DNA from 2 places in the Mycobacterium sp. IDUB_1 genome. Region 2 is predicted to be linked to the other one. Evidence: predicted binding sites of a transcription regulator. Region 2 holds the regulator's gene; the other holds the start of a gene.

Region 1 (15,664 bases), on a different contig from region 2:
GTGCCGACGTCCTCAAGGTGGAACCACCCGGGGGCAGTCCGGCACGGTCGGCGGCGCCGACGATCGCCGGTGCGGGAATCGGTTTCGCGATGGACAACGCCAACAAGCGCTGCGCGACGCTGGATCCCGCCGACGCCTCCGACCGTGACCGTCTGCTCGATCTCGCGGCGGGCGCCGACATCGTGATCGACAGCGGAATCGCCGGTGGCGCAGCGTTGTTCGGGGTGTCTGCCCGGGAGCTCGCGGACCGATTCGACCATCTGGTCGTGCTCTCGGTCACCGACTTCGGGCTGACCGGGCCGCGGGCATCCTGGCGGGGCAACGACGCGGTGTTCTACGCACTTTCCTCGGCGCTGTCGCGGACCGGGCCGACCGCCGGCACGCCGGTACTCCCGCCCGTCGGCGTCGGATCGGCGACGGGCATGGTGCAGGCGGCGTGGGCCGTGCTCGCTGCCTACTTCGATCGGACCCGCAGCGGCAGAGGGGATTTCATCGACTTTTCCCGGTTCGAGGCGGTTCTGCAGGCGCTCGATCCGCCGTACGGCTCCGAAGGCCAGGCCGCGGTCGGGCTGAAACCGCCGACCGCGTTGTGGCGTGGCCGCCCCCGCAATCAGCAGATCTATCCGATCTTCGGCTGCCGCGACGGCCATGTCCGCATCTGCCTACTGTCGCCACGGCAATGGCGCGGGATGTGGGCATGGTTGGGTGAGCCGCCGCGCTTCGCCGGCCCCGAATTCGAGACGATCGCCGCGCGATACGCGGCCTCGGCGGAACTGAACGAGGCGATCGCCGCGCGGTTCGCATCGCAGTCGATGGACGAGCTCGTCGCGCAGGGCCGGGATCGCGGCGTGCCGATCGCTGCGGTCCGCACTCCCGCAGAGGCGTTGAGTGCAGAGCATTTTCACGTCACCGGAGCGTTGGCCGAGCTGCCGCTGACCCCGGATGCGACGCTCACGATCCCCGTCGGTCCCGTCACCGTCGACGGCGGCCGTCTCGGATTCCGTTCTCCCGCACCGTCTGCCGCAACCGATGACGCCACGTGGCTTCGTCCTGCCACATCGGACCCTTCGGCGACGCCCCCGCCGGTGTATCCCTTCGACGGTCTGCGCATCCTCGATCTCGGTGTGATCGTCGCGGGCGGCGAGCTCGGCCGGCTGTTCGCCGACCTCGGCGCCGAGGTGATCAAGATCGAGAGTGCGGCCTATCCAGACGGACTGCGACAGGCGCCGGCCGGAATGCCACTGAGCCGGTCCTGGGCGCTGACCCATCGCAACGAGTACAGCCTCGGGCTCGACCTGCGCGATGCTGAGGGGGCGGAACTCTTCGCCCGCCTGGTCGCCACCTCCGACGCGGTGTTCGCCAACTTCAAGCCCGGAACGCTTGCCGCCCTGGGCTTCCCGATCGAGCGGCTGCGCGAGATCAACCCCGACATCGTGCTCGCCGAGAGCAGCGCCTACGGCGACCACGGGCCGTGGAGCGCGCAAATGGGTTACGGGCCGCTGGTGCGCGCGTCCACCGGCATCACCCGGCTGTGGACGTCCCCGGACGCCCCGCCCGGCGAGTTCTTCGACGCGACGACGATCTTCCCCGACCACGTGGTCGGCCGGCTGACCGCGGTCGCGGCTCTGGCGGCACTGATCCGTCGAGACCGCGGCGGCGGCAGCGCACACGTGCACCTGTCGCAGGCCGAGGTGGCGATCAATCAGCTGGCCGACCGATACGTCGTCGAATCAGCCCGCGCGGCAGGGGTGCCCGTCGTCGACGACGGCACCGTGCATGCGGTCTGTCCGTGCGGGGGCGACGACGAGTGGTGCGTGATCTCGGTGCCCGGCGACGCCGAGCGGACGGCCCTGGCCACGCTGGTGGGCGAGGACCTGCCCCGGGAGCGATCGGCGCTGATCGCCGCGCTGGGCGCGTGGACCTCCGGTCGCGACAAACTCGAGGTCGCGGACATGCTGCAGTGCAACGGCATTCCTGCCGCGCCGATGAATCGCGCGGCCGACGTGCCCGCCGATCCGCAGGTCGTGCACCGCCAGGTGTTCACCGAGCTGGTGCATCCGCTGCTGGAGCGTCCGATTCCCGCCGAGACGGCGCCTACGGCCTACCGTCGCATTCCCCGTGCCCCACTGCGCCCGGCACCGATGCCGGGCGAGCACACCCGCGAGATCTGCACCGACGTGCTCGGTCTGACGGCCGAGCGTATCGACGCCTTGCTCGCCGCAGGTGTGCTGTTCGACTACCACCAGGAAGGTTGACCCATGACCCTCGATCCCCGAACCCCGGTCCTCGTCGGCTACGGCCAGGTCAACCAGCGCACCGAGAACCCTGACACCGAACCGGTCGACCTGATGGTCGCGGCCGCGCGCGAGGCCGCCGATCCGCGGGTGCTGGCCGCCGTCGACGCGGTACGGGTGGTCAACCTGCTCTCGTGGCGCTATCGCGACGCGGGACTGGCTGTGGCGCAACGAATCGGCGCGGAGAAGGCCGCCACGCGCTACACCGGGATCGGCGGCAACGTACCCCAGACACTGGTGAACCTCGCCTGCCTGGACATCCAGCAGAGCCGGGCAGATGTCGTGCTGATAGCAGGTGCCGAGACGTGGCGCACCAAGACCAAGATGCGCGCAGCGGGCACCAAGGCGGACTGGACCAAGCAGGACGAGACGGTGCCGCTGGCGCCCGGCTCGGACGAGGTCATGCCGATGGCCGGGCCCGGCGACCTGAAGATCCACCTCGATCGCCCGGCATACGTGTACCCGATGTTCGAGCAGGCGGTCCGCATCGCGGCGGGGGAGTCGTCCGACGCGCACCGGCAGCGTATCGGCGAGCTGTGGGCACAGTTCTCGGCTGTCGCGGCGCAGAATCGGCATGCGTGGAACCGGCAGGCCTACAGCGCCGAGGAGATCTACGAGCCGTCGCCGCAGAACCGGATGATCAGCTGGCCCTACACCAAGCTGATGAACTCGAACAACATGGTCGACCAGGGCGCCGTCCTGATCGTGGCATCCGCGGAGAAGGCGCAGTATCTCCAGATTCCGCGGGAGCGTTGGGTTTTCCCGTATGCGGGGGCGGACGCGCATGACACCTATGCCATCGGGGAACGTGCCGAGTTCCACACCTCGCCGGCGATCCGCATCGCGGGACGGCGCGCGCTGGACCTGGCTGGCGCCAGTGTGGACGACATGGATCTGATCGACGTGTACTCCTGCTTCCCGTCGGCCGTCCAGGTGGCCGCGGCTGAACTCGGCCTTCCGGTCGGCGATCCCGGCAGGCCGCTCACCGTCACTGGTGGCCTCACGTTCGCCGGCGGACCCTGGAACAACTACGTCACGCACTCCATCGCCACGATGGCCGAGCAACTGGTCGCGAACCCGGGAACGCGCGGCCTGATCACCGCCAACGGCGGCTACCTCACCAAGCACAGCTTCGGCGTCTACGGCACCGAGCCTCCGGAGCGCGAATTCCGTTGGGAGAACGTCCAAGACGAGGTGGATCGCGAACCCACCCGCACCGAGGTGGTGGATTGGACCGGGGTGGGCACCGTGGAGACGTGGACGACGCCGTTCGACCGCGACGGTGAACCCGAAAAGGCGTTCCTGGCGGTACGCACCCCCAGCGACGACCGGGTGCTGGCGGTCATCACCGACGCCGAAGCCGCCAGGACCACGGTCACCGACGACATCGCCGGGGCGGCCGTGCGCGTGCACGCCGACGGCACCGCGACGCTGGAGTGACTACAGCAGGCCAAGCGCGGCGACAGCGTCGCGTTCGGCCCGCAGTTCGGCGACCGAGGCGTCGATCCTGCTGCGCGAGAACGGATTGAGGTCGAGCCCGTCCACGATCTCCCAGCGTCCGTCGACCGAGCGGCACGGGAACGAGCACACCAGCCCCTCGTCGATGCCGTATGCGCCGGGCGACGGTAGCGCCACCGACGTCCAGTCCCTGTCGGGGGTCCCGTGGATCCAGTCGTCGACGTGGTCGATGGCGCCGTTGGCCGCCGATGCCGCCGAGCTCGCACCGCGTGCCTCGATGATCGCGGTGCCGCGCCGCGCCACCGTCGGGATGAAATCGTCGGTGAGCCAACGGGTGTCGGCGGCATAGTCGGCGCCGGCGCGGCCACCGACGATCGCGTGGAAGATGTCGGGATATTGGGTCGGGGAGTGGTTGCCCCAGATCGTCATTCGGCTGATCTCGGTGACGGGTACTCCCGCGTGTCGGGCCATCGCGGCGACGGCGCGGTTGTGGTCGAGTCGGGTCAGCGCGGTGAAGCGATCTTTCGGGATGTCGGGGGCATGCGCGGCCGCGACGAGCGCGTTGGTGTTGGCGGGATTGCCGACCACCAGCACGCGGACATCGGAAGCGGCGCCGGCGCCCAGGGCCTGGCCCGCGGTGGCGAAGATCGCTGCGTTAGCGCCCAGCAGATCGGCGCGCTCCATGCCCTTGGTGCGGGGTTTGGCGCCGATCAGCAGCGCGACGTTGACGCCGTCGAAGGCGCGCACCGGGTCGTCGTAAATCTCGGTGCCCGCGAGCAGGGGGAAGGCGCCGTCGTCGAGTTCCATGACCACACCCTCGGCGGCGCGCACGGCGTCGGGCAGCTCGAGCAGACGCAGCACGACGGGGGTGTCGTGGCCGAGCATCGCCCCGGCCGCGATGCGGAACAGCGCGGCGTAGCCGATCTGGCCTGCGGCTCCGGTGACGGTCACGGTGACTGGAGCTGGTGTTGGGCCCGACATGGGGCTCACCTTAGTCAGGGCGCGGTGGCGGGCACGTCGGTGTAGGCGGTGGTGAATCCGTCGGCGGAGAACGTGAAGCCTTTGCCCGAGAGCTCCGACAGGCAGGACACCCCGAAGGCTTCCTGCACGTTGCAGCGGAACCCGGCGACGGCCAGGATGCGGTTGAACGGCAACTCCGGCGGGTCGGCAACAGCGGGTGCGGGCAGCGCGGCGAACTGCGGGTCGCCGCTGCGGTCCACGAGGATCGCGGTGGGTGCGGTGGTGTCGCCGTCGGCTCCGGGGACTTCGTCGGGAGCCCCGGTGATGCCGATCGCGCTGGCGGTGCTGCCCGCTTTTCCGCACGAGGCCTGCATTCGCGGGGTGATCTGGCACTGCCAGCGTCCGCTCGGAGTCGTGAAGGCGTAGACGGTCGCGCCGTCGAGCGGGGCGGCGTAGGCGAAGGCGTTGGCGAGGTGGGCGTTGCTGGGCCGGGTGGTCTCGGGAGCCGGAGGTGGTGGGGCGGCCGGCGCGGCGACGGTGTCGTCGGTGGTGATGACGGTCGGCCCGGTGCAGGCGGCGACCGACAGCGCGAGCGCTGCCGCAACGCAGAGTCGGGTGATCACAGTCATGTCGGTGCCCCAGCATGCCACCCCGGTTCTCCCGCGGGGGTCAGCCCAGCACCGCGTCGCGTACGGCCCGGTCCAGCGACACCCGCACCAGCGCCGCCGCCAACGGTGCACACGCGCCGCCGCCCAGACGCGCCAAGTCGGCGGGATCGTCGGGCAGGCCGAGCTCCTTCGCCGCGTCGAGAGCGCGCGGATCGAAGTAGGGCCGGACCCAGGTCCAGACGTCCTGGATCTCCCGCAGGAAGATGTCGGCGCCGGTGTCGCCGATGCCGGTGAACTCTTCGAGCAGCTCCTTGGCGGTGCGGACATCGCCGGCGGCGCGTTCGGCCAGACCGCGCAGATCGCCGTGGTAGTCCTCCTTGACCGCAGTCGCGATCTGAGTGAGACGGGTGGCCGAGCTCTCGTCGTAGCGGGCGTATCCGGCGCGACCGAAGGCGTCGATGACGGTCCGGCGCTCGCCGGCCAACACCGCATCGGGGGTGCGCAGCTTCTCACCGAAGAGCTCGCGGGCGGCACGCATCGCGATGTTCGCGTCGATCGGCTTGCTGGCCAGCATGCACAGCACCAGCAACTCGAAGAGCGGCATGGGCTTGTCGGCCAACGTGATTCCGGCCTGCTCGGCATAGGTGTCACCGGCCTCGGTCAGGAGGCGGCGCACGGTGTCGTCTGTGCTCATGTCAGTCGGCTACCCGCGCCGCGGCACGCGAACCTTCTCTTTCGCGGGCAGGCTGGTCGCGTAGTCGATGCCCCGGCGAACCCAGCCGCGCAGCGCGGCGTCGCCCGTCACCCCGTCGGCACTCACTCGCACCCAGCCGCGGGTGGGCCTGCCGGCCATGACCATCGGCTCGACGTGGTCGTCGGCGAGCAGCTCGTCGGTCTCGTCCGGCGGTACCCGCACCATCAGGCCGCCCTTGCCGCTCACGCAGACCGCCATGTTGCCGTTGAGCAGGAACGCCAATCCGCCGAACATCGGCTTCTCGTCGAGGCCGCGCTCGGCGCTGATCAGTTCCCGGACCCGCTCGGCGAGATCAGTGTCGTAAGCCACGGGTCCATTCTCCCGGCGAGCGCGCGCAGCTCAAGGGCCGGCCGGGGTCCACCCCAGAGCAGGGCCCAGCCTCTCGGCCATGTCGGTGATGATCTGCGCATAATCGGCGGCCTCGAAGCTGAACGGCAGCGCGAACGCCACCTCGTCGGCGCGCTGGAAGCCGGCGTGGTCGAACAGCTGGTCGGCCAGTTCGTCGGAGGTTCCGACGTAGTCGGGGGAGAACAGCATGCCGCGCGCTCCCTGCGGTGCCGTGGTTCGTTCGAAGCGGCCGGCCGCGTACTCGCGGTAGCGGCGGATCTGATCCTCGGTGGCCGAGTCCGTGGGGATGACGACGAGGCCCTGGGACACTCGCGCCTGCTCGGGCCGGGGGTGCGCGGACCGGAACGCGTCGATCTGCTCGGCCTGGATGGTCGCGAAGTCCCGCGACGTCGAGCCCTCGATGCTGACCACCGAGCTCGTCAGATAGTTGATCCCCTGCGCCCCGGCCCACGTCGCCGAGGCCAGACCGCCGCCGTACCACACCCGGTCGGCCAGGCCGGGCGAGTGAGGCTGGATGTGGTCGGTGAACTGTTCGATGCCCACCGTCCCGGCGAAGTCACTGACCGGCTCGCCGCGCAGGCAGCGTAGCAGGCGTAACACGCGATCTTTCGAAAAGTCCTGCAGGTCAAACGATTCCGGATAGAGGGCAGCCTTGTAGTGGTCGTACATCATGGGGGTACCGACCGACACCCCGGGATTGATGCGGCCGCCGGAGAGTATGTCGACGGTGGCGAGATCCTCGGCGAGCCGGAACGGATTCTCCAAGCCGAGCGGGATGACCGCTGTGCCGAGTTCGATGCGGCTGGTGCGCTGCGAGGCGGCCGCCATGATCGCCACGGGCGAGGAGATGCCGGGCTGCAGATGCCTGTCGCGGAGCCAGACGCTGTCGAAGCCGAGCGCCTCGGCTCGGTCGATCACCGTGAGGGTCTCCTCGATGCCCGGCCCCGGGTCGTCGACGTCGAACCGTCCGATGGTGAGGAAACCCAGCTTGCGCAGCGGGTGACCACGTACGGGCATGAGGACTCCTTCCGCCGAACAGACACAAACTCGCACGGGATCGCGTGATTCCGTGCGAGTTCGCGTCTGCTCGCGCCTATCGGTTGTCAGGCCGCCGCCGTGACCGCCTCGACCGCAGGCTCCAGGGCCAGCGCGACGATGTCGGCCACATCCGTCATCGGCCGGACCTCCAGCGCCTCGAGCACCTCGGCAGGCACGTCGTCCAGATCGGGCTCGTTGCGCTGCGGGATGAACACCGTCGAGAGCCCCGCCCGTTGCGCGGCCAGCAGCTTCTGCTTGACCCCGCCGATGGGCAGCACCCGCCCGTTCAGCGTCACCTCACCGGTCATGCCGACATCGGAGCGCACGTTGCGTCCGGTCGCCATCGACACCAGCGCCGTCACCATCGTCACACCGGCTGACGGCCCGTCCTTGGGCACCGCACCCGCAGGCACGTGCACGTGGATGCGGCGGTCCAGCGCCTTCGGGTCGACGCCCAACTCGGCGGCGTGCGCGCGGACGTAGGACAGCGCGATCTGCGCCGATTCCTTCATCACGTCGCCCAGCTGACCGGTCAGCGCCAATCCCGCTTCGCCGTCGGTCGAGCCGGCCTCGATGTAGAGGACGTCGCCGCCGAGGCCGGTGACAGCCAGTCCGGTCGCGACACCCGGCACCGCGGTGCGCTCCGCCGATTCCGGCGTGAAGCGTGGACGCCCCAGGTAGGCAACGAGATCCGGTTCGTCGATCGTGATCGGCGACGGGTCGGCAGCCAGCTTGGTGGTTGCCTTGCGCATCGCCTTGGCCAGCAATCGCTCGAACTGGCGGACTCCCGGCTCCCGGGTGTAGTCCGCGGCGATCTTGCGCAGCGCCTCGTCGGTCACCGTCACTTCCTCGGCGGTCAACGCGGCGCGCTCGGCCTGACGCGGCAACAGGTAGTTCCGTGCGATGGCCACCTTGTCGTCGGCGGTGTACCCGTCGATCTGCACCAGTTCCATGCGGTCCAGCAGCGCCTGCGGGATGTTCTCGATGACGTTGGCCGTCGCCAGGAACATCACATCGGAGAGGTCCAGATCCAGGTCCAGGTAGTGGTCGCGGAACGTGTGGTTCTGCGCCGGGTCCAGCACCTCCAGCAGGGCTGCCGACGGGTCGCCGCGGTAGTCCGAGCCGACCTTGTCGATTTCGTCCAGCAGCACAACGGGATTCATCGATCCCGCTTCGCCGATGGCACGCACGATGCGGCCCGGCAGCGCGCCGACGTAGGTGCGCCGGTGCCCGCGGATCTCGGCCTCGTCGCGTACGCCGCCCAGCGCGACGCGCACGAACTCACGGCCCAGTGCCCGCGCGACGGACTCACCCAGCGACGTCTTGCCGACGCCGGGAGGCCCGGCCAGCACCATCACCGCACCGGAGCCGCGGCCACCGACGAGGGCCATGCCGCGCTGTGAGCGACGGGCCCGCACGGCCAGGTACTCCACGATCCGGTCCTTGACGTCGTCCAGCCCGTGGTGGTCGGCGTCCAGGATCGCTCGGGCCGCAACAAGATCCGCCGAATCCTCGGTCGTGACGTTCCACGGCAGGTCCAGCACGGTGTCGAGCCACGTGCGGATCCAGCCGCCCTCGGGGCTCTGGTCGCTGGAGCGTTCCAGCTTCCCGACCTCGCGCAGCGCGGCCTCACGGACCTTCTCCGGCAGGTCGGCCGCCTCAACACGAGCCCGATAATCGTCGGACCCTTCGGGTTCACCCTCGCCGAGTTCCTTGCGGATCGCGGCGAGCTGCTGACGCAGCAGGAATTCCTTCTGCTGCTTGTCCATTCCAGCGCGCACGTCTTCGGCGATCTTGTCGTTGACCTCGGTCTCGGCCAGGTGATCGCTCGTCCAGCCGATCAGCAGCCGCAGCCGGGCGGCCACGTCTTCGGTCTCGAGCAGTTCGCGCTTCTCCACATCCGACAGGTAGGACGCGTAGCCCGCTGTGTCGGCCAGCGCCGACGGGTCGGTGATCTTGTTGACCACGTCGACGATCTGCCACGCCTCACGGCGCTGCAGCATCGCCAGCAGCAGCTTCTTGTACTCGGCGGCCAGCGCGCGCGTCTCGTCGGTGACCTCCGGGTCGGCGACCTCGTCGACGGTGACCCACAGCGCCGTGCCGGGGCCGGTGGCGCCAGTACCGATGTGAGCGCGCTTCTCACCGCGCACCACCGCCGCTGCGCCGCCACCGGGAACCCGGCCCACCTGCACGATCGACGCGAGCACCCCGTAGGTGGGGTAGCGGTCGTCCAGCCGGGGCGCAATCAGCAGCTTGCCGGTCTTGCTAGCCTGGGCCGCGTCGACGGCGGCCCGGGCGGCGTCATCGAGTTCGATCGGCACCACCATTCCCGGCAGCACGATCGGCTCGCTGACGAACAAGACCGGAACTTGCAGAACTTCAGCCATCAATCCTCCAAAGTTGAATCTGATGCGCTCAACCCTGGGTTACCGGACTTTGTTCCCGCGCCGGGCCCCGATCATCAACGCGACGCCCCACATCGCGCAGAGCTGAATCCGGAGCGGATCAGGCCTCCGGGCCGCGCTCCTGCCAGAGCCGGTAGACGCCGAGGGCGTCGGGGTGGGGCCGGTGCTCCATCGGCAGGCGACGGTCCTGCCAGGACTTCTCGAACTCGTCGTAGAACGTGGCCAGTTCGAAATACTTGCGGTTGTCCTGGTAGTAGGGCGCGTACTCGTCGCGCTGGGTGAGGAAGACGACGGCGTCGGGGGAGCAGTAGTACAGCGAGCCGAGACACATCGGGCACGGGTGGGCAAGCACGTAAATGGTGGCGCCGGTGAGGTGCTCCGACCCGACGGCTGTGCAGGCGGCGCGGATCGCCAGAATCTCGGCGTGGGCGGTCGGATCGTTGGTCTGCGCCACCAGGTTCGGACTTTCGGCCAGCACCTGCCCGTCACGGGCGATGACGGTGGCGAAGGGCCGACCTCCCTCGAGCACGTTCTGGCGGGCGAGATCGACGGTGCGCTGCGCGAAATCCACGAGTTGACTGATAACCGGTTCGAGCGCGGAATAGTCCTGGGCCGACGCGGGTCGTAGCTCCCATGAGCAGAGCAGTCCAATTCGACCACTACGGCGGCATCGATGTCCTCGAGGTCCGTGACGTTCCGCGACCTGTGCCCGGCCCCGGGCGGGTGCTGATCGAGGTGCGCGCCGCGGGCATCAACCCCGGTGAGGCCCTGATCCGAGAAGGTTTTCTGCACGATCGGTGGCCCGCCACGTTCCCCTCCGGTCAGGGCAGCGACGTGGCCGGTGTCGTCGTCGAGGTGGCGCCGGATGTGACCGGTGTGTCCGCGGGCGACGAAGTCCTCGGCTTCTCACACGAGCGGTCCAGTCAGGCAGACTACGTCGTAGTTCCGGCGGACCAGGTCACCGAAAAACCTGCGGGACTGTCGTGGGAGCAGGCGGGATCGCTGAACGTCGCGGGGACGACGGCGTGCGCGGCGGTGCGGTCGCTCGGGCTCACCGCAGGGGACACCGTTGCGGTGTCGGCGGCTGCGGGGGGTGTGGGCACCCTGGCCGTTCAGCTCGCCGTGCGCACCGGTGCGACCGTCCTGGGCATCGCGAGCCCGGCCAACGACGACTGGCTCCGCAACCACGGCGTCATCCCGGTCAACTACGGTGACGGCCTCGCGCAGCGGTTGCGGGCCGCCGCGCCGGACGGCCGGGTCGACGCGTTCCTCGATCTCTTCGGCGGCGGGTACGTCGAGCTGGCCGTCACCGAACTCGGGGTGGCACCCACGCGCGTGGACACGATCATCGACTTCGCGGCGGTCGAACGGTTCGGCGTCCAGTCCGTCGGCAGCGCCGAGTCGGGCATCGAAGACCTGGCCGAGCTGGCCGGCCTCATCGCCCGCGGCGAAGTGGACCTGCCCATCGCTGCGGTCTACCCCCTCGACGAGGTGCGCGCCGCCTACACAGAACTGGCCGCCCGCCACAGCCGCGGCAAGGTGGTGTTACGCCCGTGACCACTGACCCGATCACCGGCCAGGTCGTCGCCATCACGGGCGCAAGCAGCGGCATCGGCGAGGCGACGGCGCGCCTGCTGTCCGCCCGGGGTGCGCAGGTGGTTCTGGCTGCCCGCCGCACGGACCGGCTGGAGGCGCTGGTGCGCGAGTTGCCGCACGCCGCGGTCGCCGTTCCTGCCGACGTCACTGTGGCCGACGACGTGCAACGCGTCGTCGACACCGCGGTCGACCGGTTCGGAAGGCTCGACGTCCTGGTGAACAACGCCGGCATCGCGACGATCGGAGAGTTGGCCGCCGGGGATGTCGCCGGCTGGGACGCGATGATCGACGTCAACGTTCGCGCCGTTCTGTACGGCATCGCCGCCGCGTTGCCGGTGTTCCGCCGACAGGGGCACGGGCACATCGTCACCACGGTGTCGACTGCGGGCATCAAGATCACTCCCACGATGGGCGTCTACGCGGCCACCAAGAACGCGGTGCGCACCGTGATGGAGGCGCTGCGTCAGGAGTCGACGGACGGCGTGGTGAGGACCACGTCGATCTCACCTGGCTTCGTGAACACCGAGCTGGACGGCTCGGTCACCGATTCCGCCCTCGCCGCCCAGATCAGAGCTCAGATGGACGAATTCGGCCTGCCCGCCGATGCGGTCGCCCGCGCCATCGCCTTCGCGATCGAGCAGCCGCACGACGTGGAGATCGGTGACCTCACGATCCGGCCGACCCGGCAGAACTGACCTCGCTCAGGCGACGTCCTTGGCGCCGGTGACACAGGAGCCGCAACCGGCCGAGTCGAAATCGATGTCGATGTCGACCGAACCGCAGGTGGGGCAGATGAACGGGATCACGGCTGTCTCCAGAGGGCTTATCGGCATCGGCGCGACCGTCGCATCCGACCAGCCCCGAGATACCCCCCGGCGGTGTCGCCTCAAACGCAACAGACCCGGCTGCTCAGCGGTGGTCACATGCTGGTCATCTTTGACCGGCACACAGCAGAGAGCCTGCCGCTCGGGGGAAACGGCAGGCTCTCTGAGTGTGAGGGTTTACGCGGAGGCTTGAGCTCCGAGCACCCGCTGGATATCCGGCTTCATCTGCAGGAGCTGCTGCCCCCAGTAGCCCCAGCTGTGCGTGCCCTGCGCGGGGAAGTTGAACACCCCGTTGGTGCCGCCGGCCGCGATGTACTTGTCGCGGAAGCTGATGTTGGTCCGCAAGGTGAAGCCCTCGAGGAACTGCGCCGCCATCAGGTTCTGCCCGGCCGTACCCGAGTCGAGATCCGACGGGGTACCGGTGCCGCAGTACACCCAGACCCGAGTGTTGTTGGCCACCAGCTGATTGATGTTGACCATCGGATCGTTGCGCTTCCACGCGGGGTCCGACGATGGTCCCCACATGCTCTCGGCATTGAAGCCGCCCGCGTCGTTCATCGCCAGCCCGATCAGCATCGGCCACCAGCCTTCGGACGGGTTCAGGAACCCGGAAAGGCTTGCCGCATAGATGAACTGCTGCGGATGGTAGATGGCAAGGGTCATCGACGCGCTACCCGCCATCGACAGGCCGACGACCGCGTTACCGGTCCGCGACACGCCGCGGTTGGCTTCCAGCCAGGCGGGCAGCTCCTGGGTCAGGAACGTCTCCCACTTGTAGGTGTAGTCCTGGCCGTTGCCCCGCGAGGGCTGATACCAGTCGCTGTAGAAGCTGGACTGGCCGCCGACCGGCATGATCGTCGACAGACCCGACTGGTAGTACCACTCGAACGCCGGGGTGTTGATGTCCCAGCCGTTGTAATCGTCCTGCGCGCGAAGGCCGTCCAGCAGGTAGACGGCGTGCGGGCCGCCGCCCTGGAACTGCACGCGGATGTTGCGGTTCATGGACGCGGAGAACACGTCCAGGTATTCGACCGGCAGCCCCGGACGGGAGAACGCGTTGGCAGTCGCCGATCCCCCGACGAAGCCGATCAGCCCGGGCAGCGTGGTGACAGCCAGGGCGACGGCCGCCATCCGGCGAACCCACCGACCTCGAAACTTCTCTCTCAACTTCATAACGGCAACCAACCCACCTTTCATTACAAGTCCACATGTCGCGCAAACGTGCCGTCGTGTGCATCCGCCATGGAACACGGTCGGCGTCCCCGATCGACTGCCCGACACAGCCATTCGCGGTCGCGGTTGGCTAACGATTGCGACTCGGCGCAGTGATCAACGGCGCCGCTCTGGCACACTCGAGGCCGGAACATGACGACAGACATGACGCCAGCTGATGCCGACCCGTTCGACCTCGAGCGCTTCACCGACGCCCAGGACGGGGTCTACGAGACGGTCCTCGCCGAGTTGCGCGCGGGTCGCAAGCGCACCCATTGGATCTGGTTCGTCTTCCCCCAGATGCGCGGCCTGGGGCACAGTGCCGCCGCCCACCGGTTCGGGGTGTCGTCACTCGAGGAAGCCACCGCCTACCTCGAGCATCCGGTGCTCGGACCGCGCCTGCAGGAGTGCACCCTTCTGCTGCTGACCCACCGCGGCCGGACCGCGCGCGACATCCTCGGCTATCCCGACGATCTGAAGGTGCGTTCGTCGATGACGCTGTTCGCCCGTGCGGGTGGGGGATCGGTGTTCACCGACGTGGTGGAGGCGTTCTACGGCGGCGAGGAGGATGCGGCGACGCTGGAGTTGCTGCGCTGAGATCAGCCCGGGGTCAAAATCAGCACGGCGCGAGGACGAGCCACCCGTGGGGCGGGACCGCCGTGTCGGTGATCGTCTCCGCCGGCGGTGCGCCGGACCCGGCCACCACCTGGGCAGCACCGAATCCGAACTCGCGCAAGGACACCGGCAGAGGTTCGTCGGCGACGTTGAGGGCGACGAGCAGCACGTCGTCGATGTCACCGCCGCCTCGGGAGACGTAGACGTAGCCGGTGTTGGTCACCTGCAGCGGTGCGGTGCGTGCGGTGTGCAGCCACGGGTGACGGCGGCGCACTCCGATCAGATGCTGGTGGGCGGCCAGCACCTGATGCCCGTGCGCGCCGACTCCCTCGAGCGGGGAACCGAATTCGGGCCGCACCGCGTCGTCGCCGCCGAAGCGCTCCTCTTTGATCCCGCGGTAAGCGACCTCGTCGCCGGCGTAGATGCTCGGGGTGCCGCCGGTGGTCATCAGGATCACCAGCGCGTGGTCGACGTGGTCGGCATTGTCCAGCTGGCTCGCGATGCGGGTGACGTCGTGGTTGCCGATGAACGTCAACGGCACGAACGCGTCGAGGAATTCGTTGTGGCGCTTGAGCGCCCAGTCGAGCTCGTGCAGGTTCGCGTCGTTGAGGCTGCTCCAGATCGCTTTCCACAGCTCGTACTGGGTCACCGAGTCGAAGCCGGAGTCGCTCACCCGTGCCACGTAGTCGCCGTGGATGACCTCACCGACGAACCACGCCTGCGGGTGCCGCTCTCGCACCCGCGGCAGGACCTGCGCCCAGAAGCGGTCGGGCACCGCGTAGGCCGCATCGAGGCGCCATCCGTCGGCGCCGCGCTCGAGCCAGTGGCACATCACGTCGACGACGTAGTCGACGACCTCGGGACTGCGGTGGTTGAGCGCGATCAGGCCGCCGTGGCCTTCGAAGGTGGCGAACTCGCCGTCCCGCACCCGGAACCAGGACGTGTCGCCGCCGGCGAGCGCGTCACGGTAGCGGGGGAAGTCGGTGCCGACGTGGTTGAACACGCCGTCGAGCAGGATGCGCAGTCCGCGGTCGTGAGCTTCGGTCACCAGGTGGTCGAAGTCGCCGTCGTCGCCGAGGCGCCCGTCGATGCGGTGGTGGTCGGTGGTGTCGTAGCCATGGGTCTGCGACGCGAAGATGGGACCGAGCGCAATGCCGGACGTGCCGAGGTCGCGGGCGTAGTCGAACCAGTCCACGATCCGCCGGAGTCGATGCTCATCGGGCCCCGGCGGCGGATCGGCCGGGTGGGCGCCGACGAAGCCGAGGGGATAGAGGTGCCACCAGATGGCGTGGGTGACCCAGTCCGGCTCACTCATCGGCGAAACGCCCTCTCGTACAACGCTTTCATGGTGTCGGCCAGCTCGAGGGCGGGGCCGTCGACCGGCACGTCCGGCGCGACGGCGCTCACCGGCAGCGCGGCGACCGGCGGTGCTGGCGCGTCCCACGCGTGCAGCCAGCCGCTCAGTTGTGCCGACGAGGCCGCGTAGACGATGCGGCCGAGGCCCACCCATGCGTGGGCGGCGGCACACATCGGGCAGTGCTCGCCGCTGGTG
Region 2 (15,664 bases):
GACCTGAGGCGGGCCCTGCTCGACGTGGCGTCGGACCCCGCGATCCGGGGACGCCTGGACGCCGTTCGCGCCGAAATTCGCCGGCAGGGCGGACCCGAGCGCGCCGCCGACACCGCCGAGGACGTCGCCGACGGCCGCTGGTGACGCACGTCGGCCGGGAGACACGGACTCGTCGTCCGCGACTGTGACCGCCAGCGGGTTTACCGTCGCAGTATGTCCGACATCGGCGACTTCGAGTACGAACGGAAGTTCTTCGTGCGCGACATGCCGGCCGTCGCGGCGTCGGACCCCACCCCGCTGTTGATCGCACAGGCGTATCTGTTCGCCTCCGACGGTTACGCGGTGCGGGTCCGCCTGCAGGGACCGGCCCCCGCCGACCTGGATGCGACCCCGGCGCAGCTGGTGCCCGCGCTGGGCGACGAGGCCATGGGCACGATGACCGCGAAAGGCCCGGCCGCCGGTGGCACCCGCTACGAGGCCGAGCGTGAACTCGATCCGTTGGTGGCGGGCCAGATCGTCGCGCGGGCCGACCATGTCGTGGTCAAGGTCCGCTCATCGGTCTGGCTCGGCGAGGACGGGTGGGTGATCGACCGCTTCCTGGGCGCCAACGCTCCCCTGCTGATGGCCGAGGTCGAGCGCGACGGCCCCGTGGTCGATCTCGCGATCCCCGCGTTCTGCGTCACCGAGGTCTCCGAGGACGACCGGTTCCGCAACGAGTACCTGGCCCACCATCCCTTCGGATCATGGTCCGCGGAGTATCTGCGTGAATTCGATTCGCGCGGGCCGGCTTTCGTCGACAGCCTCGGAAAGAACCGGTTCGACGGCCACTAGTGGTCGGATCAGTAGTGGACGCGGAATCCGCCGATGACGGTGATCGTGTTCCCGTCCGGATCGGTGAGCGCGGACAACCGCACGCCCTTGTTCGCCTCGACCACCTCGCCGGGCTCGAGCCCCCGCGCCCGTAGCCCCGCGACAGAGGCCTCGAGATCGTCGACGGCCAGGTTGAACAGCCCCGATCCGGCGCGGTTCTCGTCGCAGAACACCTGAAGCCACGCTCCGGGCAGCACCTGCCACTCGATCAGGCTGGGCATCGGGTTGTTGTCCTCAGGCCTGCCGAACAGCGCGGTGAACCACGGGCGGCTGGCCTCGATGTCGGTGACGGGCAGAACGGCGAGGAGGTTGGTGAAAGCCATATGGTGCTGACCCGCAGGACCGCCGGGACTCATCGTCACGTCGCGTAATCCCAGAACTGGAGCTCGTGCACGGTCGCGAACACCGTCAACGTCACCGCGTAGACCGCGAGAATCACCCCAACCCCGGCCGCGCTCACGCGCGCACCGGAGCCGTCAACCGGGTCCAGCCACCGGCGCAGCGGGCGCGACGCGGCGGGCATGAGCCACCACTGCATCGCGACGATGCTGACGATCTGGCTGATCCACAGACCCAGCCACGGTGGCGCACCCGCGTGATCGACGACGGGCCCGAGGAAGCGGGACAGCAGCATCACCGTCGGGTAGAGCACGGCGAGCACCAACATCGCCGACTTCCAGTTGGGGGTCATCAGCGTCCGCCCGTCCTGTACCCGCACCGTGGTGCCGAACGGTGTGGTGCCGGTGCTGAAGTCTCTGCTCAGGGTGCCGCGCATCCGCTCCAGTGCGGCATCGCGTTCGGCGGACGCGAGCCACTGCGCCAGCTGCGCGCCCGTGCGGAACCGCACGACCGAGGTCCACTCGCCGTCCCGGTCACCCGCCACCAGGACCGTCCCGAGGTAGCCTGGCAGCGCAGCCGCCGCGCGCGACAGCCGGGCCTGTGTGGCCCGGAACTCGTCGTCGCGACCTGCGGCCACGACGTGCCCGAACACGCCGATGCCCGACGCCTCCAGGTTTTCGGCAGAGGTGACCAGGTCCGTCGTCGCGGTCCAGAATCCCCGAGCGCGCCCGTCGCGCAGCACCTCCGCGCGGTCGGGGCTGTCCAGCCATCCGTGTAACGCTGCATCCTCGGAAAACGTCACGGCCACAGCACGATCCGACGTGGGGTCCACGCCATCGGAGATCCGCCCTGCCAGGTACCCGTCGGCATTTCGCGCCGAGGTCAGGAGCTGCCCGGCCCACCGGGTGAACGCCGCGTCGCCGCCGTCGGCGTGGAAGACCGTCACCGCTGTTGCCGGGCGCGGACCGGGCTGTGTCATTAGACGACGATAGCGGCGGGGCTTTGCTAGGTTTTGCCGGTGTCATGGGGATCCGTGCTGACCGAGCTCGTCCCGCTGGGCCTTGTCGTCGCATTGTCGCCGGTGACCATCATTCCCGCGGTGCTGGTCCTGCAGACCCCGCATCCGCGGCCCACCGGGCTGGCCTTCCTCGCCGGCTGGATCGTCGGCCTCGCGGCTCTGACGTCGGTGTTTCTCGAGCTGTCGAACCTGATCGGCGGCATCGGCACCAAGCCGCCGGGCTGGGCGTCGTGGCTGCGCATCGTCGTCGGGGCGGCGTTGATCGCGCTCGGCGTGTACCGCTGGATCAACCGCGCGAAGTCCGAGCACATGCCCGGCTGGATGACCCGGATGAGTTCCCTGACCCCAGCCAAGGCGGGGGTGACCGCACTGACCCTCACCGTCGTCAACCCGAAGGTGCTGTTCCTGTGCGCCGCAGCCGGTTTGGCGATCGGATCGGCAGGCATCGACGTGCCGACGGTGTACGCCGCGGTCGCCTGGTACGTGCTCGTCGCGGGGTCCACGGTGCTGTTGCCGGTGCTGGCCTATGCCGTGTCCGGGCAGCGGCTCGACCCGACGCTGGCCCGGATCCGGGCGTGGCTGGAGCGCCAGCACGCGGCGCTCATCGCCGCCATCTTCGTGGTGATCGGAATCCTGGTGCTCTACAAGGGCATTCACGGCCTGTAGGAGACTCTGCCGCGGGTGACCTAGGATCGTGCGGCGTGGGCCTGGAAGATCGCGACTCGATGTACATCCTGAGGGATGTGCTCGACACCGACGACGATGCGCTCGTCGGCGACTTCTACACACGCTGGTTTGCCGCCGACCTGTCGGCGCGCGACCTGTTCCCCCCGGAGATGGCCACGCAGCGCAAGGTGTTCGGACACGCGATGACCTGGCTGTGCGACGAGCTGATCGCCCAGCGGGCCGAGGAACCCGTGGCGTTCTTGGCTCAGCTCGGGCGCGATCACCGCAAGTACGGCGTCACCTCCGGGCACTACGAGACACTGCAGCCCGCGCTGCTTGCGACGCTGCGCAGCCATCTGGCCGACCGATGGGATCGGCGCCTCGCCGAGGCGGTCACCGACGTGGTGTCGCTGATGGTGGGCGTGATGAGCGGCGCAGCTGATGCGGAGACCAGTCCTCCGTTCTGCGACGGCACGGTGCTCGAACACCTGCGGCCGGCCCGCGACGTCTCGGTGATCCGGCTCAAGATGGATCACGCGCTCGGCTACCACCCCGGCCAGTACGTGCCGGTCCAGATCCCGCAGTGGCCGCGGCGGTGGCGCTACCTGAGCCCGGCGATCCCGGCCGACCCCGCAGGCTACGTGGAGTTCCACGTGCGGTCGGTTCCCGGCGGCATGGTCAGCAGGGCCATCGTCGGCGAGGCGCGCCCCGGTGACCGCTGGCGGGTGTCCAACCCCCACGGCGCGCTGGAGGTCGACCGCGACGACGGCGACGTCCTGATGGTCGCCGGCAGCACCGGTCTGGCTCCGCTGCGCGCCCTGATCATGGACCTGACCCGGTTCGGGGAGAACCCGCGCGTGCACCTGTTCTTCGGCGCCAAGCACCCCTGTGAGCTCTACGATCTGCGCACGCTGTGGGAGATCGCGGCGACCAATCCGTGGCTGTCGGTGACGCCGGTCTCGGAGTTCGACTTCGATCCGCCGTGGGCGGCGCAGTATCCCGACGTGACGCCGCCGCGGGGCCTGCACGTCCGTCAGACCGGGCGGCTGCCCGAGGTGGTGACCCGCTACGGGAGCTGGGGGGATCGGCAGATCCTGCTCTGCGGCCGACCGGAGATGGTGGCGGCCACCAAGGCCGCGCTGATCGCGAAAGGGGCGCCTGCGCACCGAATTCGCCACGATCCTCTGGCGAGCTGACCGCACGTGGCAGTATCGGTGGCCATGGACACGTTCGAAACCGTGACGCTGCGTGATCCGTCCTCGGCGCTGACAGCCACCTACGTTCCGGCCGCCGGGATGGTGGCCAGCTCGCTGAACGACGACGGCGTGGAATTCCTGGGTCAGCGGCGGGGGCTGCAGGCCTATGTGTCCAACCACAAGACCATGGGCATCCCGATCCTCTACCCGTGGGCCAACCGGTTGAGCAGCATGGGCTACGGGGTCGACGGCGCGGTGGTGACGTTGACGCCGGGCACGGGCGGGGTCCGCACCGACGAGCACGGGGTGCCGATCCACGGGACGTTGGCGGCCTACCCGGATTGGACCGTGACGGCGGCGCTGGAGTCGCAGCTGACGGCCGAGCTGGATTTCGCGGCGCGCCCGGCGCTGCTGACCACGTTCCCGTTCCCGCACCTGCTCACGCTCGACGTGACGCTGCGCGACCGCACTCTGACCGTGACGACGACGGTGACCGCGACGACGGGTTCGCGGGTGCCGCTGTGTTTCGGGTTCCACCCCTACCTGCAGTTGCCGGGGGTGCCGCGGGCCCAGTGGCTGATCGAGACGCCAGCGATGCGGTATCAGCCGGTCAACGCCTGGGGCATTCCGACCGGCCGTGTCGAGCCGCGGCCGGCTGCCTCGGAGTTGTTGGGCGACAGGTTCATCGACGAGGGCTTCGACGAGGTGGAGCCGGGCTCGGTGTTCGCGGTCTCCGGCGGCGGCCGCCGCATCGAGGTGCACTACGACGAGGGTTACACCGCCGCCCAGGTGTTCGCACCCGGTGAGGACGACGTGGTGTGCTTCGAACCGATGGCCGCGCCGACTGACGCGCTGCGCCGCGGCGGGTACCGCGAGGTGGCGCCCGGTGAATCGGTCTCCGCGATCTTCCGCGTCGTCGTCAGTTGATCTGCCCCGCGAACCGCGGGTAGTCCTGCACCCAGCGGAACTCGGTGCTGCGCAACGGGAACGACTCCAGATCGACCCGCCGCAACGTCAGGGTGACGGGCTGCCCGGCGACTCTGCCGTCCAGCTCCAGCCGATCCGGGCCGTGCCGCACCGGGCGCAGCTGGAACCCCGCGGATCTCATCGTCCCGTCCGGCTCCACCGTGATCGCCTCGTCACGCAGCGTGCCGTCCACGCGCTGATAGGTGAGCACTCCGGGCAGATCGAAAACGACACGGCGCCAGCCATTGTCGGCGGCGGCAGGGGTGACCTCCCAGATGCCGTAGAGCTCGGGTTTGGCGCGCCCACCCCCGTAGTCGCGCCAGGCCGCCGCGCCCTGGACCAGGCACCCGGCGAGCGCCCACACCCCCAGCAGAGCCACTACGGCGGCGGCGATCCGATTCCGACGGGCGTCGGCGAACAGCGGTGGTGGGGTCGTGGGGTGGGCGGGCCGCTGGAGCACCAGCAGGTCAACGAGTCTGCGGGTCTGCGGCGCGAGCAGGAACAAGGTCATCAGCAACAGGTGCGAGGACAGGATCTTCACGGGCACGTCGTAGCTGAGGTTCAGCAGGAACACCTGGGCCATCGCCATCGCAGCCACCAGGGCGCCGAGCGTGGCGGTCCGATTCCAGAACAGCAGCAGTCCGGCGATGAGTTCGACTGTGCCCAGCGCCATTTCGTAGGGCAGCGAGGTGCCGACCTGCAACCACAGCACTGATGCCGGAGTCAGCTCACCGAACGACTGCACCAGCGCCGCCAACGGCGGGGCAGGCATCTGGGTCGGGATCACCTTCGCGATGCCGTAGAACAGCAGCTGCCCGCCCAGACATACCCGGAGGAATACACAGAACCAGGCGTGCAGACGAGGGTACTGCGTGCGGCGGCGGTCGGCGATCGACCAGAGGAGCGTGGCCAGCGCCGAGATCACCACGAGGACGAACAGCATCACCCAGATGACAGCCTGATCGCCGCTCCCCGAATCGCGGTGCAGCACCGCGTCCACGTCGAACACATGCTGCCCGATCCACGTCAGCGCCGGTTCTATCAGCGTCATCTGCCAGACCACGGCGTCGGAGGGCAACCAGCGGGCGAGGACGCCGACGTAGACGAAGAGGATCTGCGCGAACAGCAGGCAGAAGAGGCCGAAGTAGACAACGCAGAAGCGGAAGGCGATGCGTGTCATGGGATGCCAGGGCGTGGACACACCGTCCATGGTGACCCTCGGCGGCTGCGGTGATCAACCGTGCCCACCCCCGCGTCCAGACGGGGGCTGCCCCCCGGCTCAGGCCGCCGTGATGCGCGCGCGCACCTCGAAGTCCAGACCGAGCGCCTCCGCGACGTAGATGTCCTGGTTGAGCTGGTTCCCCGACATCGACACCTCACCTCGCGGACTCACGTAGGTGAGGTTCTCGGCGGCCAGGGTCATCGCCGCAACGTCAAGGGAGCCGGCCCGCCGTGCCAGCGCGATCAGCAAGGTGATTGCCTCGTAACAGGATTCGCCGATACTGTTCAGAGCGGGCGCGGCCAAGCCGAAGTGGCGGTAGTAGCGAGCGGCGAACTCCATGCCGGCCGCGGTGTTGAGCGCCTCGAAATAGCCTGCGGTAGCGAAGAGTCCGTCGTTGCTGCCGTATCCACTGGCCAGCAGCATGTTCTCCTCGACATGCGGGCTGAGCCGCGGTACCGACGCCGCGAGACCGCAGCCGGCGAACTGACGGTTGAACGCCACCCCGTCGCCGCCGACGAGCAGCAGCACGACGCCGACGCCCTGCGCGCCGGTGATCTCGACCTGGCGGATCGCGGTGCTGAAGTCCTCGGTGCCCAGCGGCAGGTAGATCTCGTCGACGAGGGGGCGGCCCTGTGCACGCGCATGCCACCGGGCTGCCGCGCCGGTCTGCTTGGGCCAGATGTAGTCATTGCCGATGACGATCCAGCGGTCGACGCCGTATTCCGCGGTCATCCAGTCCATGGCGGGCAGGAGCTGGCGCGACGGCGTCTCCCCGGTGAGGAACAGCCCCGGTGTGCGCTCGCCGCCTTCGTAGAGCGGCCCGTACACGTACGGGATGCGACCCGCGGTCACCTTGGCCAACGCCTGCCGGACCGGGGAGATGTGCCAGCCGGTGACGGCGTCGATCATCCCGTGCGCCACCAGACGGCCGACCTCTGCCGCCACGACCTCGGGTGCGCGGCTGCCGTCGACCGGGATCAGCCGGACCTGACGGCCGAGGAGGCCCTCGGTGTCGTTGAGGTCGGAGATGGCCAGCTCGGCACATGCCTCGCAGGACGGTCCGTAGATACCCGCAGACCCACTACGCGGGACCACCAGGGCGATGTCGATGGTGTCCCGGCGCACGCCGGGAGATGAGAGATCCATCGCAGCGCCTCCTCCGTGCGCCCATCGTCGCGGCACCGCATTACCGTGGTGTTGCCGCCCTGTTCTGCTCTCGAAAATCAGCGCGTGTCGAGCGGCAGTTCGGTCACCCGGGCCAGCGTGCGGATCAGGTGCACGGCGGTGTCGTCGCCGAACTCCTCGACCAGCATGGCCTTGACGGCGGCCTCCTGGCGCGCCAGCCGGCGGACCTTGGTCTTGCCCCGCACCGACAGGTGGATGAGCACCCGACGTCGGTCGGTCGCGTCGACCCTGCGAAGCACGAATCCCCCGTCGACCAGCTTGTCCACGATCCGGGTCAGCGACGGTGCGGGAATGCCCATGGCCGTGGCGATCTCGGTCATCGTGAAGCCGTCCCCGCTGCGCAGGGCACCCAGGACACGCCAGCCCTCGAGGCTGGCGATGTCACCGTCGAGCAATCCCTGCGACAGCGCGTCGCTCCACCAGCGTCCGAGCCGGAAGAACACCTCGGAGACGCTCTCGGTGGCGATGGACGTCGGCACAGCGCTCCTCATGTCGGTTGCTTCCATACACCAAAATTTGTGATTCGTAGCATAACCGGGCTAGCCCGGCGCAGCCACCGTCCGTGGCGCGGCCACACGCTCGATCAGCGCAGCGCCCCACTCCGAGGCGAGTCCGAAGCAGGCGCCGACAGCAGCGGTGACGGCGGCCACCAGTGCCGGATGCCCCAATCCCGTTGTGGTGATCCCGTTTCCGGTGTCCGCGATCGTCCCGACGGTCATGGCGAACCCGAACACGATCGCCGGCGTCGCGGAGATCCACGGCAATCGCGAGACCTGGACCATCGTCAGGCTGCCGATACCGACAGCGATCGACAGCAGGAGCGCGCTACCGCTTGCCTGAACAGCCAATAGCGTGGCGGTCGCGATCGCGATTCCGGTCCAGTTGCACGCCATCGACTTCAGCAGACCCGAGACCCCGGATCCGACGAAGAAGAACGACGCCCACGCCAGGAACAGCACCCACACCGGCAACGGCCACACCGTCGCAGTCATCAGGGTGGACATCATGCCCAGCACGCCGACGCTGATCGACAGCGCGGTGATCTTCGACATCGCGCGCCTCTCAGTGCTCGTGGGGGTGGTCATGATCGTGGTCATGATCGTCGTGCGCCAACCGGAGTGACTCGATCCGCACACGTTCCTCGAGGCCGGCCTCGGCGATGAACTGCTTCTCGACAGCGAGCCGGCAGAACGCTTCTCCGAACTGGCGGTAGTACACCGACGGGTCGCAGACGTCGTCGATGCCCGACTCGCCGATCACCTCGATCAGATGCTTCTTGAACTCGTCCCAGGTGAACACGCCTGCCTGGCACATCTGCACGACGAGGCCGAAAAGCCTTCCCTGCCATGGCGCGTCGAAGACCAGCTCGCCGTTGGAGCGCGGTAGTGCCGTGGCCGTACCGGGTGCGTCGAACTCGACGATGGTGGGTGCCGACATGTCAGGCCGCCTTCGGCGCAGACAGCAGCGCGGTGCCGACCATGGAGTCCCGGGTGACCAGCGCGACGAGTTCGTCCTCGCTGAGGTCCTCGGTGCCCGCGGGGCGCTGCGGGATCACGAGGTAGCGGATCTCGGCGCTGCTGTCCCAGATGTCGATGTGGACGTCGTCGGGCAGCGTCACCCCGAACTCGGCCAACACACTGCGCGGTTCCTTGACCACGCGCGCCCGGTACTGGGGGTACTTGAACCAGGCCGGCGGGATACCCAGCAGCGTCCACGGGTAGCAGGAGCACAGCGTGCACACCACGACGTTGTGCCGCTCGGCGGTGTTCTCGACCGCCACCATGTGCTCGGTCTGCAGGCCGGTGAAACCCATGTCGGCGATCGCCGCGGTGGCGTCTGCGAGTAACCATTCGCGGTACGTCGGGTCGGTCCAGGCCCGGACCACGACCTTGGCGCCGTTGACCGGGCCCATGTCGTTCTCGAATGACGCGACCACCGCGTCGACGGCCTCGTGCTCGGCGAGACCCTTTTCCACCATCAGCGACTCGAGTGCATTCACGCGTGCCTCGACATCGCTCAACGACAGCCAGTCCATCTGCTTCTCCTTGGTTTCCTTGGTCACTGGGGCTACTGGGTCACTTGCCGATGGGTTCGAGGTAGCTCTCGAACAGGTCGGCGTAGAGGTCGAATTCTTCGGCCGCGTCGTCTCCCCACAGCTCGGTCGAGCTGAACTTGACCATGTAGAGCTGGTGCGGGACGTCCTTGTACTCATGGGCGCTGGCCGCGGGATCGTGAAATGCCCCGTACTGCTTGGCGATCACACCGCGGGCACGGCGCAGATAACCGGGCAGCCGGTTGTGCGTCGTGGCGCTGATGTTGCGCACCACGACCTCATCACCCACCGCGAACGCGGGCGGATTGTCGGCGGGCAGGTCGTGCGGGGTGCCGGCCCACAGCACGTCGATCATGGTCTTCGCGAACGGTGAGAGCGTGTCGGGCTTCGTCGGATGCGGGGTCATCTCGGGCTTCCCGAGCTCGGCCATCCGCGCATCGATCTCCTCGTGCGAGATGTATCCCTTGTCGTTGAGCAGCTTCTCGACCGAGAACAACCAGTGGGCGTAGTACGTGGAGTCCAGATAGTCGCTCCACTTCATCAACTCGATGCCATGCCGCTGCTCGTCGAGGTTGAAGGCGCCCTTCGCGATCGCCATGGCCGTGACCGCGTGCATGCGCCCCTCGAAGGGATAGCGCCAGTCGGGAATTCCGGGCTCGAGGAATTCCTCGGCGATGGCTCCCACGCCATCGCGCCCACCGAGATCATGCGGACCATGCATCTGGCCGGCCTCCTTATTTCAAGTGGTCAATACTTTCACCAGAAACTATGTGCACGGAGGGGGCGGTTCCGCAATCGCTCGGGGCAGCCGTTACAGCGCTTTAACCTGGGGAACGGTTCTTGTTAAATCTGCGTATCGCTGGCGTCGGGAAGCCGCATTCGAGTTGACGTGACCAGCCCTGCTTTCCACACTTGCCATCGTCAGCAATATTTCCAATCCGCAACTTTTGCGGAGATCAAGGGGCCGCTCATGACCACACCGACCGCCGCGACAGCACGCGCGGGAGCCATCGACACCTCCCGCCTGGAAGGGGCGCTGTGGCTCACCGCGACCACCGTCCTGGCCCTGATCGCCTACTACTTCCTCGGCTACGACCAGGGTGCGGTGTCGGTGTTCGGGTCCGACACCCACGTGCACGAGTTCCTGCACGACGCCCGCCACCTGCTCGGTTTCCCCTGCCACTAGGAAGGTCGCGACCATGGAGAAACGCATCATCGGGCTGGGGATCGCCGGCGGATTCGCGGCCGGCATCGTCACCTTCGCGTTCGCGCGCTGGCAGCTCGCGCCGCTGATCGCCGAAGCCATCGACTACGAGGAGCAGCGCTCGCACGCCGAGGAAGCACTGAGTGGCGGGCACGGCCACGAGCACGAGGTGTTCAGCCGGACCGTGCAGGAGAACGTCGGATCGGCGGTGGGCACGGTGGCCTTCGGTGTCATCATGGGGGCCCTGTTCGCCGTGGCGCTGGCCATGGTGATCGCCGCCGTCACGCGCCACCGTCCGCACGCGAATCTGTCCGGTGTCGCCATCGCAAGCGCCGCAGCCGGTTTCGTCTGCGTGGCCGTGGTTCCGTTCCTGGCCTACCCCGCCAATACTCCGGGCGTCGGGCTGTCGGAGACCGCGGGTGACCGCACCGTGGCCTATCTGATCGTGGTTGCCGCCTCACTCGCGACAGCTGTCGCTGCGCTGATCGTCGGACTGCGTCTCGCGTCACGGATCGGCGATGCCGCCGCCGCGGCGGCCGCGGTCACCGGTTACCTCGCGGTGATGACCGTCGTCGTCATCGCGCTGCCCGCGTTCCGGGAGGTCCCCGTCGGGTTCCCGGCTGACGTGCTCGCCGACTTCCGGCTGTCGTCACTGGTCGGTCAGGCCTTGATGTGGGCGACGCTCGGCGCGGTGACGTCCGTGCTGCTGCCCCGGGTTCTCGCCCCTTCCATGGCAGGAGCTGCCCGTGCAGGTCGTTGAATTCACCCCCAGCCGGGATCAGTACGTCTGGACATTCGGTGGCGCGGAACCGGTGATGGAGGTGGAACCCGGTACGGCACTACGCTTGTGGACCGAAGATGCCTTCGCCGGCCGGGTCACGTCCCGTGACGACCGACCCAGCCAGGTGCTCAATCCGAAGGAACTGAACCCCCAGACGGGACCCTTTTACGTCCGGGGCGCCCAGCCCGGGGACACTCTGGCTCTGCATGTGGTGTCGCTGACCCCGGCGCGGGATTGGGCTGCGTCGACGACGATTCCGCTGTTCGGCGCCCTCACCGGGACCGACCGCACCGCCGGTCTTCAGCCGCCGCTGCCGGAGCTGACGTGGATCTACACCGTCGACCGGGCCACCGACACGGCGCTGTTCACCGCGCACCAGTCGGATTTCGAGCTGCGGCTGCCGCTGGCACCGATGCTCGGCACCGTCGGGGTGGCACCCGCCCTGCGGGAGGTCCGAACGACGCTGGTGCCGGACTACTTCGGCGGCAACATGGACACCCCCGAACTCCGGGCCGGCACCACGGTGTATCTCGGGGTCAACGTCGACGGCGCCCTGTTCTCGGTCGGGGACGGCCACTACCGGCAGGGCGAGGGCGAAACCTGCGGCACCGCATTGGAAGGAGCGATGGACGTGACGCTCATCGTCGACCTGATCAAGGGCAACGCGCCCGCATGGCCCCGGCTCGAACACGACGACGCCTTGCTGACCGTGGGGTCGGCGCGTCCACTCGAAGATGCGTGGCGCTGCAGCCAGGTGGAGATGGTGCGCTGGTTGGTGGAGCTCTACGGGCTGGGCGAGTTGGACGCCTATCAACTGTGTAGCCAGTTGTGCCACTCGCCGCTGGCCAACGTCGTCGACGTGAACTACAGCGCCGTCACCAAGATCGCGAAAGACCTTCTGCCCGAGGCACACCCGTATGCGGGGATGCATTCCTCATTGCGGTCGCGAGGGGCGCTGCTCTCCTGAGGCTCAGCGCTGGTTGCGCGGCTGCCAGACAACCAGCGCTGTGCTCTTGGGCCGAGGTTGGGCACGCAGGTGCTCCACCTCGGCGGTGAGTTCACGCACCCGCGCCTGCAGCGCCTCGACCTGATTGGTCAGCTCGATGATGCGCTTGATACCGGCCAGGTTGACGCCCTCGTCCTGCGACAGCCGTTGAACCTCACGCAGAAGGTCGACGTCGCGCTGCGAATAGCGCCGTCCCCCACCGGATGTCCGCTCCGGGCTGACCAGGCCGAGCCGGTCGTAGGTGCGCAGCGTCTGCGCATGCATACCGGCCAGCTCGGCCGCGACCGAGATCAGGAACGTCCTGGCCTGGTCATTGTGGTCTTTGCGCCCGGGACTCACTGGACACCGGCCCATCCCGCCCGCGGATCGAAGCCGCTGGCGCGCTCGGCTTGTGCGTAGGCCTCCAACGCTTCGGCGGCCTCACCTTCGAGATTCGACGGCACGGCCACCTTGACGGTGACCAGCAGGTCGCCGTTGCCGCCGGAGCGTTTGGGCACGCCGCGACCGCGCACCCGCAGGATGCGTCCGTCCGACGTCCCCTTGGGCACCCGGACCCCGACCTTGCCTTCCAGCGTCGGCACGGACAGCGTTGTGCCCAAAGCCAACTCGTGGAAGCTGACGGGCACGGTGACCGTCAGGTCGTCGCCGTTGCGGCCGAACACCTTGTCGGGGCGCACATGCACGGTGACGTAGAGGTCACCTGACGGGGCACCGCGTAACCCGGCCTCACCTTGCCCGGCAAGCCGGATGCGTTGTCCGTCTTCGACTCCCGGCGGGATCCGCACGTTGATGGTGCGCGTGCGGGTGGTCACGCCGGTGCCTTTGCACTCGTCGCAGGGGTGCTCGATGATCGACCCGCTGCCACGGCATTCCGTGCACGGCTCGGAGAAGCCGAAGGCGCCCTGATTACGGCTGACCACGCCGGCGCCGTTGCAGTTCGGACAGACCTTCGGGCTGGTGCCGGGGCGGGCACCGCTGCCGTGGCAGTTCGTGCACGGGGCAGGGCTGGTGAGCCGCAACGGCATCGCCACACCCTTGGTGGCCTCGAGAAAACTCAGCTCGGTCTCGGTCTCGAGGTCGTTGCCCCGCCGGGGGCGGCTCGGACGCGGCTGCTGCGCGCCGCGACCGAACAACCCACCGAACAGGTCACCGATGTTCGCACCGCCGGTCTGACCGGCCGCGTCGAACAGGTCGTTGAGGTTGAACTCCTGACCGTCGCCTGCGCCGAACCCGCCGAATCCGCCACCGCCGCCGCTGTAGCGGCCCCGGCCGAATCCGCCACCCGCGAAGAGCCGACGGGTCTCGTCGTACTCCTTACGTTTGGCGGGGTCGGTCAGCACTTCCTTGGCCTCCGAGGCGGCCTTGTACCGCTCCTCGGCCGCGGCATTGCCGGGGTTCCGGTCGGGGTGGTTCTCGGCGAGAATCTTTCGGGCAGCCCGCTTGATCTCGTCCTGGCCGGCGTCGGAGGCGACGCCGAGCTCCTTGTAGAAGTCCTTTTCAACCCATTCACGCTGGGCCATACCGCGTCACCTCCTCACCTTTTCGCATACCTGTGTGTTGCGGTTTCAATTCCTATGATTCTGATGGGTTTTGCGGCTCTTGGTCGGCATTCGCCGATCCTGCCGCGTCGGGCACGGTGTCGACGACGCCCACCATCGCGTGGCGAACGACGTGATCGCCGACGGTGTAGCCGCGCCGCATGACCGTCCCGACCACCGGATGGGTGCCGTCGCCTTCGTGCTGCACCGCTTCGTGCAGCGACGGATCGAAGGCGTCGCCCTCCTCGCCGAACGGCTTGAGGCCCAACCCTTCGAGGGTCGAAACCAGCTTGTCCGCAACGGCTTTGAGCGGCCCGGAGTCCAGGTCGCCGTGTGCGCGGGCCCGCTCGAGATCGTCGAGCACGGGCAGCAGCTGGGTCACCACGTGAGCCTTGGCCCGCTCGGTGGCCACCTGCTGGTCGCGCAGCGACCGCTTGCGGTAGTTCGCGAAATCGGCTTGCACCCGCTGCAGGTCGGCCAGCAGCTCGGCCGCCTGGTCCTGCGACTCCTCGGACACGGTCGGCGCCTCCTCAGCCAGCCCGGAGGCCGGCTCAGGTGCGTCGCGCACCTGGCCGGTCTGCGGGTCTATACGGCGTTTGTCGGTGACGGTGATCGGTTCCTGCTCGTCACTCACTTGCGCTCCTGATCGTCCTCAACAACCTCGGCGTCGACAACGTCATCGTTGGAGCTCGAGCTCGAGCCACCCGGGGCGTCGCCGCCCGCGGAGCCCTGCTCGGCCTGGGTGGCCTCGTAGATGGCCTGGCCCAGGGCCTGGCTCTCGGTGCCCAGCTTCTCCATCGCGGACTTGATCGCCGAGATGTCGGTGCCGGCGAGGGCGGACTTGGCCTCGGCGATGGCGCCGTCGACCTTGGTCAGCGTGTCCTCGGAGACCTTCGATCCACCTTCGGAGGACGCTGCACTGCGTTGTTCGGCGACGAACTTCTCCGTCTGGTAGACCAGCGACTCCGCCTGGTTGCGGACGTCGGCCTCTTCGCGACGCTTGCGATCCTCGTCGGCGTGCGCTTCGGCGTCCTTGATCATCCGGTCGATCTCTTCCTTGGAGAGGCCGGAGCCCTCCTGGATCTTGATCGTGTTCTCCTTGCCGGTGCCCTTGTCCTTGGCCGTGACGTGCACGATGCCGTTGGCGTCGATGTCGAAGGTGACCTCGATCTGGGGCACACCGCGCGGAGCCGGCGGGATGCCGGTCAGCTCGAAGCTGCCGAGCAGCTTGTTGTGCGCGGCGATCTCACGCTCGCCCTGGAACACCTGGATCTGCACCGACGGCTGGTTGTCGTCGGCCGTGGTGAACGTCTCGGACCGCTTGGTCGGGATCGTGGTGTTGCGCTCGATGAGCTTGGTCATCACGCCGCCCTTGGTCTCGATACCCAGGCTCAGCGGGGTGACGTCGAGCAGGAGCACGTCCTTGACCTCGCCCTTGAGCACGCCGGCCTGCAGGGCAGCTCCGACCGCTACGACTTCATCGGGGTTGACGCCCTTGTTGGGCTCCCGGCCGCCGGTCATCTCCTTGACGAGCTCGGACACCGCGGGCATACGGGTCGAGCCACCGACCAGCACGACGTGATCGATGTCGCCGACGGCGATGCCGGCGTCCTTGATCAC

What was found. Region 2 encodes HspR, which represses chaperone genes until heat shock. Its sites were predicted from a motif close to ANNTGAGTNNNNNNNACTCANNT; they were not measured.
Region 1: lon (endopeptidase La) is a predicted target of HspR. The motif match lies at 9,859-9,881, and genes of this name have one in related genera.

Annotation. Positions count from the first base shown of each region.
Region 1 covers NZ_JBVAYA010000003.1:285,017-300,680, forward strand. The annotation lists gene ACZYYX_RS18610 (CaiB/BaiF CoA transferase family protein) at 1-2,255, shown strand, start outside; gene ACZYYX_RS18615 (acetyl-CoA acetyltransferase) at 2,259-3,734, shown strand; gene ACZYYX_RS18620 (malate dehydrogenase) at 3,735-4,733, opposite strand; gene ACZYYX_RS18625 (hypothetical protein) at 4,748-5,341, opposite strand; gene ACZYYX_RS18630 (HhH-GDP family DNA glycosylase) at 5,382-6,014, opposite strand; gene ACZYYX_RS18635 (TfoX/Sxy family protein) at 6,024-6,383, opposite strand; gene ACZYYX_RS18640 (LLM class flavin-dependent oxidoreductase) at 6,414-7,439, opposite strand; gene lon (endopeptidase La) at 7,526-9,847, opposite strand; gene ACZYYX_RS18650 (nucleoside deaminase) at 9,966-10,436, opposite strand; gene ACZYYX_RS18655 (NADP-dependent oxidoreductase) at 10,499-11,422, shown strand; gene ACZYYX_RS18660 (SDR family oxidoreductase) at 11,419-12,156, shown strand; gene ACZYYX_RS18665 (hypothetical protein) at 12,163-12,294, opposite strand; gene ACZYYX_RS18670 (esterase family protein) at 12,463-13,458, opposite strand; gene ACZYYX_RS18675 (DUF1810 domain-containing protein) at 13,651-14,094, shown strand; gene ACZYYX_RS18680 (alpha-amylase family protein) at 14,114-15,427, opposite strand; gene ACZYYX_RS18685 (nucleoside deaminase) at 15,424-15,664, opposite strand, start outside.
Region 2 covers NZ_JBVAYA010000001.1:1,160,842-1,176,505, reverse strand. The annotation lists gene ACZYYX_RS05910 (macrolide family glycosyltransferase) at 1-144, shown strand, start outside; gene ACZYYX_RS05905 (CYTH domain-containing protein) at 214-831, shown strand; gene ACZYYX_RS05900 (VOC family protein) at 840-1,193, opposite strand; gene ACZYYX_RS05895 (antibiotic biosynthesis monooxygenase) at 1,229-2,188, opposite strand; gene ACZYYX_RS05890 (GAP family protein) at 2,222-2,893, shown strand; gene ACZYYX_RS05885 (FAD-binding oxidoreductase) at 2,929-4,089, shown strand; gene ACZYYX_RS05880 (aldose 1-epimerase) at 4,114-5,016, shown strand; gene ACZYYX_RS05875 (DoxX family protein) at 5,009-6,265, opposite strand; gene ACZYYX_RS05870 (substrate-binding domain-containing protein) at 6,335-7,423, opposite strand; gene ACZYYX_RS05865 (MarR family winged helix-turn-helix transcriptional regulator) at 7,501-7,953, opposite strand; gene ACZYYX_RS05860 (DUF1097 domain-containing protein) at 8,002-8,547, opposite strand; gene ACZYYX_RS05855 (nitrile hydratase accessory protein) at 8,525-8,899, opposite strand; gene nthA (nitrile hydratase subunit alpha) at 8,901-9,497, opposite strand; gene nthB (nitrile hydratase subunit beta) at 9,538-10,236, opposite strand; gene ACZYYX_RS05840 (CbtB domain-containing protein) at 10,486-10,701, shown strand; gene ACZYYX_RS05835 (CbtA family protein) at 10,715-11,479, shown strand; gene ACZYYX_RS05830 (acetamidase/formamidase family protein) at 11,466-12,467, shown strand; gene ACZYYX_RS05825 (heat shock protein transcriptional repressor HspR) at 12,471-12,860, opposite strand; gene dnaJ (molecular chaperone DnaJ) at 12,842-14,026, opposite strand; gene grpE (nucleotide exchange factor GrpE) at 14,079-14,678, opposite strand; gene dnaK (molecular chaperone DnaK) at 14,675-15,664, opposite strand, start outside.